3 regions of the Fictibacillus sp. KU28468 genome follow, and region 2 is predicted to be linked to each of the others. Evidence: a T-box and tRNA genes for the amino acid it is inferred to sense, from the RefSeq annotation. Region 2 holds a T-box; the other regions hold tRNA genes.
The links. The T-box of region 2 lies ahead of OKX00_RS08090 (valine--tRNA ligase). A T-box ahead of a tRNA ligase gene usually reads a tRNA of that ligase, here a tRNA-Val.

Region 1 (3,261 bases), 1.7 Mb from region 2:
TCCAAAAAGCAAACGTAAAAAACAGCTACTCGTAATCGAGAGCTGTTTTTTTGATTTATAATTATAATAATTTTTCGCCAAATAGTGATCCCATTAGCGCCACAGCCACTGTCGCTGTCTTGTTTCTTTCGTCAAGAATTGGATTGACCTCTACAAATTCAGCTGAAGTAATAATCTGAGACTCGGCCAGCATTTCCATCGCCAAATGGCTTTCTCTGTAGCTGATTCCACCAAGAACCGGCGTCCCTACACCCGGTGCGTCAAGCGGATCCAATCCATCAAGGTCAAGGCTTAAATGAACACCGTCCGTTTTTTTAGAAAGGTATTCAATCGTTTCCTCCATTACCTTGGTCATGCCGATCCGATCAATTTCATGCATCGTGTATACTTTAATACCGCGTTCTTTGATTAATTCTTTTTCTCCTTCATCCAATGAACGGGCACCGATAATAACAATATTTTCAGGCTTAACTTTTTGCTCATATCCTCCAATACCAGTTAAGGATTCATGCCCGATTCCCAAACTTGCTGCAAGGGGCATACCATGAATGTTTCCGCTTGGTGAAGTATCAGCGGTATTTAAGTCTCCATGAGCATCATACCAGATGACGCCAAGATTTTCGTAGTGCTTGGCAATTCCTGCAAGAGAGCCAATCGCGATACTGTGGTCTCCTCCAAAGACAAGAGGAAACCGGTTTTCCTGAATGACATTAGAAACCGTGTCTGCCAGCTTTTCACTTGCAGTTGAAACTTCTTGAAGGTTCTTAAGATTGGTGTCTATTTTTTCTTCTATTGTCCCAGGCCGGGCAATCTCTATGTCCCCGAAATCCTGGACATTATAATTTATATCTTCTAAACGTTCCACAATTCCTGCATATCGAATGGCGCTTGGCCCCATGTCAACGCCGCGCCTTGTCTGCCCTAAATCCATCGGTACTCCGATGATCGTAATATCCTTCTTCATTCTGTACGGCCTCCCCTTATGCTGTGTTTCAAAAAATTCTATAAATTCATTGTAGCCTGTCTATTCGTGTTGGTTCAACTGGACAGAAATATGCATAGATATACCGATACGTAAGCGCTTTCGAGGAGGTTGATGGATAATTATTAGGACAAAAGCACCCTCCTCTTTATTGGATCAGGAATCCTTGAAGGTTTGAAAGACATAAAAAAGCCCTTAGACATTCGTCTAAGGACAGTACTTATTATGTATGGTGGAGCCTAGCGGGATCGAACCGCTGACCTCCTGCGTGCAAGGCAGGCGCTCTCCCAGCTGAGCTAAGGCCCCATAATGGAGCGGGTGATGAGAATCGAACTCACGACCAGAGCTTGGAAGGCTCTTGTTTTACCACTAAACTACACCCGCATATTATACTTTGTAACCATTGATATCATCTTTTATTCAGAAGTTCAAATGGTGAGCCATGAAGGACTCGAACCTTCGACCCTCTGATTAAAAGTCAGATGCTCTACCGACTGAGCTAATGGCTCGTGTTGTAACATAATCTGTCGGAAATAAAGATGGTGGAGGGGGACGGATTCGAACCGCCGAACCCAAAGGAGCGGATTTACAGTCCGCCGCGTTTAGCCACTTCGCTACCCCTCCACATAAAAAAAAGGCTTCAGACATTGCTTATAAAGAAATGGTGCCGGCTAGAGGACTTGAACCCCCAACCTACTGATTACAAGTCAGTTGCTCTACCAATTGAGCTAAACCGGCCTGCCGTTGGGATAAATAATGGTGGAGGATGACGGGTTCGAACCGCCGACCCCCTGCTTGTAAGGCAGGTGCTCTCCCAGCTGAGCTAATCCTCCGTATTAATGAATGTTATTTTCTTAACGAAAAAACTTGGTTATTTTTCTTAACGAAAAAAACTTGGTGACCCGTACGGGATTCGAACCCGTGTTACCGCCGTGAAAGGGCGGTGTCTTAACCGCTTGACCAACGGGCCGACTGGAGCTTCCAACCGGGCTCGAACCGGTGACCTCTTCCTTACCATGGAAGCACTCTACCTACTGAGCTATGGAAGCATGGCTCCACAGGTAGGACTCGAACCTACGACCGATCGGTTAACAGCCGATAGCTCTACCACTGAGCTACTGTGGAATAATAAAACCACATACGAGTATGTATGAAATGATAGCCTGGCAACGTCCTACTCTTACAGGGGGAAGCCCCCAACTACCATCGGCGCTGAAGAGCTTAACTTCCGTGTTCGGTATGGGAACGGGTGTGACCTCTTCGCTATCGCCACCAGACTGTCTTTCAAAGGATGTCCTATTTTCTCAAGGACAAGTTACATTTTACAATGTATTTGCTCTTTTGACAAGAGCTTTTTTAGAAAAATGAGGTATATTCCCTCAAAACTAGATAACTTCATCCAAACTTTCACTGATGCTAACGTCCAGCTCCATGTACCATATCCTCGAGGTCGTTTCAATCCCTCCTGCGAACACCAAAAACGTGTTCTCGTCAGGATCTCCAACGCTTGTCGGATTTAAACGGTTCATACCGCTTTTGTTAATAAGGATAAGCCCTCGACCGATTAGTATCTGTCAGCTCCACGTGTCACCACGCTTCCACACCAGACCTATCAACCTCATCATCTCTAAGGGGTCTTACTCACTTGACGTGATGGGAAATCTCATCTTGAGGGGGGCTTCATGCTTAGATGCTTTCAGCACTTATCCCGTCCACACGTAGCTACCCAGCTATGCCCCTGGCGGAACAACTGGTACACCAGCGGTGTGTCCATCCCGGTCCTCTCGTACTAAGGACAGCTCCTCTCAAATTTCCTGCGCCCGCGACGGATAGGGACCGAACTGTCTCACGACGTTCTGAACCCAGCTCGCGTACCGCTTTAATGGGCGAACAGCCCAACCCTTGGGACCTACTTCAGCCCCAGGATGCGATGAGCCGACATCGAGGTGCCAAACCTCCCCGTCGATGTGGACTCTTGGGGGAGATAAGCCTGTTATCCCCAGGGTAGCTTTTATCCGTTGAGCGATGGCCCTTCCATGCGGAACCACCGGATCACTAAGCCCGACTTTCGTCCCTGCTCGACTTGTAGGTCTCGCAGTCAAGCTCCCTTGTGCCTTTACACTCTGCGAATGATTTCCAACCATTCTGAGGGAACCTTTGGGCGCCTCCGTTACAATTTAGGAGGCGACCGCCCCAGTCAAACTGCCCACCTGACACTGTCTCCGAACCGGATCACGGTTCCAGGTTAGAATTTCAATACAGTCAGGGTAGTATCCCAC
Region 2 (3,261 bases):
GCCGTACATGTCTCCTTTTGAGCTGACGTATTTAAGCCATTTTCACCACATGATGAAAATGGCGGAGGAAGCAAAACGCCGTTTGAAAGACTGGTATGATGCCTGCCATGCGGAAAAAAGGTATCGCAGTGCACTTTGCCACGGCAAACTATCACGAAATCATCTGTTATTCTCTCATCATGGGGAACCGCATCTCCTCAATTTTGAAAAAGCAGTGCTTGATACGCCTGTAAGAGATTTGGCGATCTTCTTCAGAAAAGCAGTACACCTTTCGAACTGGACGAGAGAAGAGGGCGGGAGGCTGCTCTCGCTGTATCAAAGGCACATTCCACTCCTCGAGGAGGAAAAAAGCCTCTTGGTCAGCTATATGAGCTATCCCGAACCGATCTTTAACTCCGTTGATTTATATCGTCATCAAAGGGAACGATACAGCCAAATCGAGTTTGTCCACCGTTTGGAAAAACGAATTTCAGCGATGAGGCACATCAGGGATTTCTGTGATCTGATCCTGACCCCGCCGCCGCCGGAACCGCTCGATATGAATGAAAATACTGATCACATATAGTAGCCTATATGTGATCTTTTTTTTTTCGTTTTTCTTTATAACACCTCATAGGAAAAGCAAAAGTGAAGAATGATTAAAATAAGCATGATTACAAAATCAATGCCGGATGGGAACAGAATGGTACGGATGATCTGGAACACGATCAGAGGTATTGTAAATTGGCTTACGATATCCCTTGCTGTCCGAAGCCAATCGGGAACCTGAAATTTAAACGGCGTGCGGTTTCTTTTAAAATAACGTCTGGCCATAACTATCCTTCTTTCGTACATCTAGATTGATATCATGGTATTCACCAGCCTGCCTATTCGTGAATATTGCCGGAATGAACATATTTCTTGTATAAGAATAGAATAATTGTTACAACAAATGGGAAAACTATTGACGTTTTCCTGTTTTACTAGTTAAAATAGAACCAATGAAATCATATAACTTGCTTTGAAAGGGAAGAGTACAACGACTGTCCTTAAAGAGAGGGAAATCAGATGGCTGAGAGATTTCCTAAGGAAACAGCGATGGAAGGTCGCCCTGGAGCAGCTTCTTTGAACAAAGGCAGACGGCCTTTCTAGAAGAAGACGGCGAAAAACCGTTATCCGGCAATGAGTGTGCAAAAGGCGTTTATTTCTGCTTTCTGCAAACAAAGGTGGTACCGCGAACAATGCTTCTTTCGTCCTTTGAGACGGAGGGGGCTTTTTTATTTGTATTGAGAAGGAGGAGACGTTCATGTCTACTGAAAAGCAAGAACTTACAATGCCAACGAAATATGATCCGAAGGCAACCGAAGAATCCTGGTATAAATATTGGGTGGACGGCAAATTTTTTGAGGCAACGGGTGATGAATCCAAAACGCCATATACCATTGTCATTCCGCCGCCGAACGTTACCGGCAAACTGCATCTTGGCCATGCATGGGATACAACACTTCAAGATATCCTGAGCCGAGCAAAAAGAATGCAGGGCTATGATGTACTCTGGCTACCTGGAATGGACCATGCCGGAATCGCCACACAAGCTAAAGTTGAAGCAAGACTCCGTGAACAAGGCACTTCCCGCTACGATCTTGGCAGAGAAAAGTTCCTTGAGAAAGCCTGGGAGTGGAAGGAAGAGTATGCTGACTTTATCCGCAATCAATGGTCAAAGCTTGGACTTGGCCTCGATTACTCGCGTGAGCGCTTTACCCTTGATGAAGGTTTGTCTGATGCTGTTCGTGAAGTGTTTGTAACGCTTTACAACAAAGGACTGATTTACCGAGGCGAATACATCATCAACTGGGATCCGCAGACAAAAACAGCTCTTTCTGATATTGAAGTTATCCATCAGGATGTACAGGGTGCGTTCTACCATATGAGATACCCTCTTGCTGACGGATCCGGCCATATTGAAATCGCAACAACAAGGCCGGAAACGATGCTTGGTGATACCGCCATTGCCGTTCATCCGGAAGATGAGCGCTACAAGCATTTGATTGGCAAAAAAGCAATTCTCCCAATTGTCGGGCGCGAGATTGAGATTGTCGGGGACGACTATGTAGATATGGAATTTGGATCAGGTGCTGTAAAAATCACACCTGCTCATGACCCGAATGATTTTGAAATTGGAAACCGCCACAACCTTGAGCGTGTCCTTGTTATGGATGAAGGCGGAAAAATGAATGAAAATGCTGGAAAGTACCAAGGCATGGATCGCTTCGAATGCCGTAAACAAATTGTTCAAGACCTGGAAGATGCAGGAGTTCTTTTCAAGATCGAAGACCACATGCATTCCGTAGGGCACTCTGAGAGAAGTGGAGCAGTAGTTGAGCCTTATCTTTCCACACAATGGTTTGTTAAGATGAAGCCTTTGGCAGAAAAGGCGATCGAGCTTCAAAAAACAGAGGACAAAGTAAACTTTGTACCGGAGCGTTTTGAGAAAACGTATCTTCACTGGATTGAAAACATCCGTGACTGGTGTATTTCAAGACAGCTGTGGTGGGGGCACCGAATTCCTGCCTGGTACCATAAAGAAACAGGCGAAGTATACGTAGGCCACGAGGCGCCGAAAGATGATGAAAACTGGGAGCAGGATACAGATGTATTGGATACATGGTTCTCATCCGCATTATGGCCGTTCTCCACAATGGGGTGGCCGGATGAAGAAGCGATTGATTTCAAGCGTTATTACCCGACCAATGCATTGGTTACCGGCTATGACATCATTTATTTCTGGGTAGCACGCATGATCTTCCAAGGCATGGAGTTTACAGAAAAAAGGCCGTTCAATGATGTATTGATCCACGGACTTGTACGTGATTCCGAAGGCCGTAAGATGAGTAAATCTCTTGGCAATGGTGTTGACCCGATGGATGTTATTGAAAAATACGGAGCGGATGCTCTTCGTTTCTTCCTATCCACAGGCAGCTCACCAGGAAACGATCTTCGTTTTTACTGGGAAAAGGTAGAATCTACTTGGAACTTTGCCAATAAGATTTGGAATGCTTCCCGATTTGCCCTTATGAACATGGACGGAATGAAAGTTGAGGAAATTGATCTTACTGGAGAGCTGAACCTGGCGGATAAATGGATTTTAACCCGTTTCAACGAAACCGCTGAAAATGTAACAAGGCTGATCGATACGTATGAATTTGGAGAAGTTGGCCGTCTCCTTTATAACTTTATCTGGGATGACTTGTGTGACTGGTATATAGAGATGGCGAAACTGCC
Region 3 (3,261 bases), 1.6 Mb from region 2:
AAAGAAACAGGCGTTCCTCTTTATCATCCGGTATTAGCTTCGGTTTCCCGAAGTTATCCCCGTCTTACAGGCAGGTTACCCACGTGTTACTCACCCGTCCGCCGCTAACCTCAGAGAGCAAGCTCTCTTTGGTCCGCTCGACTTGCATGTATTAGGCACGCCGCCAGCGTTCATCCTGAGCCAGGATCAAACTCTCCAATAAAGTGTTTGATATAGCTCTTAAAGTTTAAAAATTGATGGGATTGTAAAATCCCTGACTTACCTGGCTTTTGTTTGGTTTTCAAAGAACTAATGTGCTGCTTCGAACAGCAACTTTAATATCATACCCATTAAAAAAGAAAATGTCAACACATTTTCGAAATGGTGGAGCCTAGCGGGATCGAACCGCTGACCTCCTGCGTGCAAGGCAGGCGCTCTCCCAGCTGAGCTAAGGCCCCTTAACAAAGATGGTCGGGAAGACAGGATTTGAACCTGCGACCCCCTGGTCCCAAACCAGGTGCTCTACCAAGCTGAGCCACTTCCCGATATGGCGCGCCCTGAGAGATTCGAACTCCCGACCTTTTGATTCGTAGTCAAACACTCTATCCAGCTGAGCTAAGGGCGCATATAATTTTAATTGGTGCCGAGGGCCGGACTCGAACCGGCACGGTAGTCACCTACCGCAGGATTTTAAGTCCTGTGTGTCTGCCAATTCCACCACCCCGGCAGGCAGAAAAAAATGGAGCGGAAGACGGGATTCGAACCCGCGACCCCAACCTTGGCAAGGTTGTATTCTACCACTGAACTACTTCCGCATCCGTATGGTGCGGGTGAAGGGACTCGAACCCCCACGTCATAAGACACTAGATCCTAAGTCTAGCGCGTCTGCCAATTCCGCCACACCCGCATATAAAATTTTTGAAAATGGTGAGCCATGAAGGACTCGAACCTTCGACCCTCTGATTAAAAGTCAGATGCTCTACCAACTGAGCTAATGGCTCTTGAAAGTGGTGCCGGCTAGAGGACTTGAACCCCCAACCTACTGATTACAAGTCAGTTGCTCTACCAATTGAGCTAAACCGGCGAAATAATGGTGGAGGATGACGGGTTCGAACCGCCGACCCCCTGCTTGTAAGGCAGGTGCTCTCCCAGCTGAGCTAATCCTCCATATGTATATGCCCGGCAACGTCCTACTCTTACAGGGGGAAGCCCCCAACTACCATCGGCGCTGAAGAGCTTAACTTCCGTGTTCGGTATGGGAACGGGTGTGACCTCTTCGCTATCGCCACCAGACATATGTAGGTTTTTCAACCTAGTTTGAGGTATATTCCCTCAAAACTAGATAACTTTTCATCCAAACTTCTGATTATTTTAAGGATAAGCCCTCGACCGATTAGTATCTGTCAGCTCCACGTGTCACCACGCTTCCACACCAGACCTATCAACCTCATCATCTCTAAGGGGTCTTACTCACTTGACGTGATGGGAAATCTCATCTTGAGGGGGGCTTCATGCTTAGATGCTTTCAGCACTTATCCCGTCCACACGTAGCTACCCAGCTATGCCCCTGGCGGAACAACTGGTACACCAGCGGTGTGTCCATCCCGGTCCTCTCGTACTAAGGACAGCTCCTCTCAAATTTCCTGCGCCCGCGACGGATAGGGACCGAACTGTCTCACGACGTTCTGAACCCAGCTCGCGTACCGCTTTAATGGGCGAACAGCCCAACCCTTGGGACCTACTTCAGCCCCAGGATGCGATGAGCCGACATCGAGGTGCCAAACCTCCCCGTCGATGTGGACTCTTGGGGGAGATAAGCCTGTTATCCCCAGGGTAGCTTTTATCCGTTGAGCGATGGCCCTTCCATGCGGAACCACCGGATCACTAAGCCCGACTTTCGTCCCTGCTCGACTTGTAGGTCTCGCAGTCAAGCTCCCTTGTGCCTTTACACTCTGCGAATGATTTCCAACCATTCTGAGGGAACCTTTGGGCGCCTCCGTTACAATTTAGGAGGCGACCGCCCCAGTCAAACTGCCCACCTGACACTGTCTCCGAACCGGATCACGGTTCCAGGTTAGAATTTCAATACAGTCAGGGTAGTATCCCACCGACGCCTCCATCGAAGCTGGCGCTCCGACTTCCCAGGCTCCTACCTATCCTGTACAAACTGTACCAAAATCCAATATCAAGCTGCAGTAAAGCTCCATGGGGTCTTTCCGTCCTGTCGCGGGTAACCTGCATCTTCACAGGTACTATAATTTCACCGGGTCTCTCGTTGAGACAGTATCCAAGTCGTTACACCTTTCGTGCGGGTCGGAACTTACCCGACAAGGAATTTCGCTACCTTAGGACCGTTATAGTTACGGCCGCCGTTTACTGGGGCTTCAATTCAGAGCTTCTCCCGTAAGGGATAACCCCTCCTCTTAACCTTCCAGCACCGGGCAGGTGTCAGCCCCTATACTTCGCCTTGCGGCTTCGCAGAGACCTGTGTTTTTGCTAAACAGTCGCTTGGATCTATTCACTGCGGCTCTCTCGGGCGTTAACCCTATCAGAGCACCCCTTCTCCCGAAGTTACGGGGTCATTTTGCCGAGTTCCTTAACGAGAGTTCTCCCGATCATCTTAGGATTCTCTCCTCGCCTACCTGTGTCGGTTTGCGGTACGGGCACCTCTTTCCTCACTAGAGGCTTTTCTTGGCAGTGTAGGATCAGGGACTTCGGTACTGTAATTTCCCTCGCCGTCACAGCTCAGCCTTCACGATTGCGGGATTTGCCTCACAATCAGCCTAACTGCTTAGACGCGCATTTCCAATCGCGCGCTCTCCCTACCTTCCTGCGTCCCCCCGTCGTTCAAACGGAAAGGAGGTGGTACAGGAATTTCAACCTGTTGGCCATCGCCTACGCCTTTCGGCCTCGGCTTAGGTCCCGACTAACCCTGAGCGGACGAGCCTTCCTCAGGAAACCTTAGGCTTTCGATGGACAAGATTCTCACTTGTCTTTCGCTACTCATACCGGCATTCTCACTTCAAAGCGCTCCACCAGTCCTTCCGGTCTGACTTCACCGCACTTCGAACGCTCCCCTACCACTGTACCCTAAGGTACAATCCATAGCTTCGGTGATACGTTTAGCCCCGGTACATTTTCGGCGCAGAGTCACTCGACCAGTGAGCTATTACGCACTCTTTAAATGGTGGCTGCTTCTAAGCCAACATCCTGGTTGTCTGGGCAACTCCACATCCTTTCCCACTTAACGTATACTTTGGGACCTTAGCTGATGGTCTGGGC

Region 1: it has a tRNA-Val gene. The T-box ahead of OKX00_RS08090 (valine--tRNA ligase) is inferred to sense a tRNA for this amino acid. The anticodon was not compared.
Region 3: it has a tRNA-Val gene. The T-box ahead of OKX00_RS08090 (valine--tRNA ligase) is inferred to sense a tRNA for this amino acid. The anticodon was not compared.

Annotation. Positions count from the first base shown of each region.
Region 1 covers NZ_CP110666.1:4,268,457-4,271,717, forward strand. Annotated here, with positions in the region: gene OKX00_RS22595 (aspartyl-phosphate phosphatase Spo0E family protein) at 1-35, shown strand, start outside; gene rocF (arginase) at 62-964, opposite strand; tRNA gene OKX00_RS22605 (tRNA-Ala) at 1,213-1,288, opposite strand; tRNA gene OKX00_RS22610 (tRNA-Gly) at 1,293-1,366, opposite strand; tRNA gene OKX00_RS22615 (tRNA-Lys) at 1,416-1,491, opposite strand; tRNA gene OKX00_RS22620 (tRNA-Tyr) at 1,523-1,606, opposite strand; tRNA gene OKX00_RS22625 (tRNA-Thr) at 1,645-1,720, opposite strand; tRNA gene OKX00_RS22630 (tRNA-Val) at 1,740-1,815, opposite strand; tRNA gene OKX00_RS22635 (tRNA-Glu) at 1,878-1,952, opposite strand; tRNA gene OKX00_RS22640 (tRNA-Thr) at 1,956-2,031, opposite strand; tRNA gene OKX00_RS22645 (tRNA-Asn) at 2,033-2,107, opposite strand; rRNA gene rrf (5S ribosomal RNA) at 2,144-2,259, opposite strand; rRNA gene OKX00_RS22655 (23S ribosomal RNA) at 2,527-3,261, opposite strand, start outside.
Region 2 covers NZ_CP110666.1:1,581,881-1,585,141, forward strand. Annotated here, with positions in the region: gene ysxE (spore coat protein YsxE) at 1-565, shown strand, start outside; gene OKX00_RS08085 (hypothetical protein) at 601-813, opposite strand; T-box leader at 992-1,240, shown strand; gene OKX00_RS08090 (valine--tRNA ligase) at 1,286-3,261, shown strand, end outside.
Region 3 covers NZ_CP110666.1:4,341,745-4,345,005, forward strand. Annotated here, with positions in the region: rRNA gene OKX00_RS23075 (16S ribosomal RNA) at 1-202, opposite strand, end outside; tRNA gene OKX00_RS23080 (tRNA-Ala) at 362-437, opposite strand; tRNA gene OKX00_RS23085 (tRNA-Pro) at 448-524, opposite strand; tRNA gene OKX00_RS23090 (tRNA-Arg) at 528-604, opposite strand; tRNA gene OKX00_RS23095 (tRNA-Leu) at 618-706, opposite strand; tRNA gene OKX00_RS23100 (tRNA-Gly) at 720-794, opposite strand; tRNA gene OKX00_RS23105 (tRNA-Leu) at 802-886, opposite strand; tRNA gene OKX00_RS23110 (tRNA-Lys) at 905-980, opposite strand; tRNA gene OKX00_RS23115 (tRNA-Thr) at 988-1,063, opposite strand; tRNA gene OKX00_RS23120 (tRNA-Val) at 1,071-1,146, opposite strand; rRNA gene rrf (5S ribosomal RNA) at 1,157-1,272, opposite strand; rRNA gene OKX00_RS23130 (23S ribosomal RNA) at 1,353-3,261, opposite strand, start outside.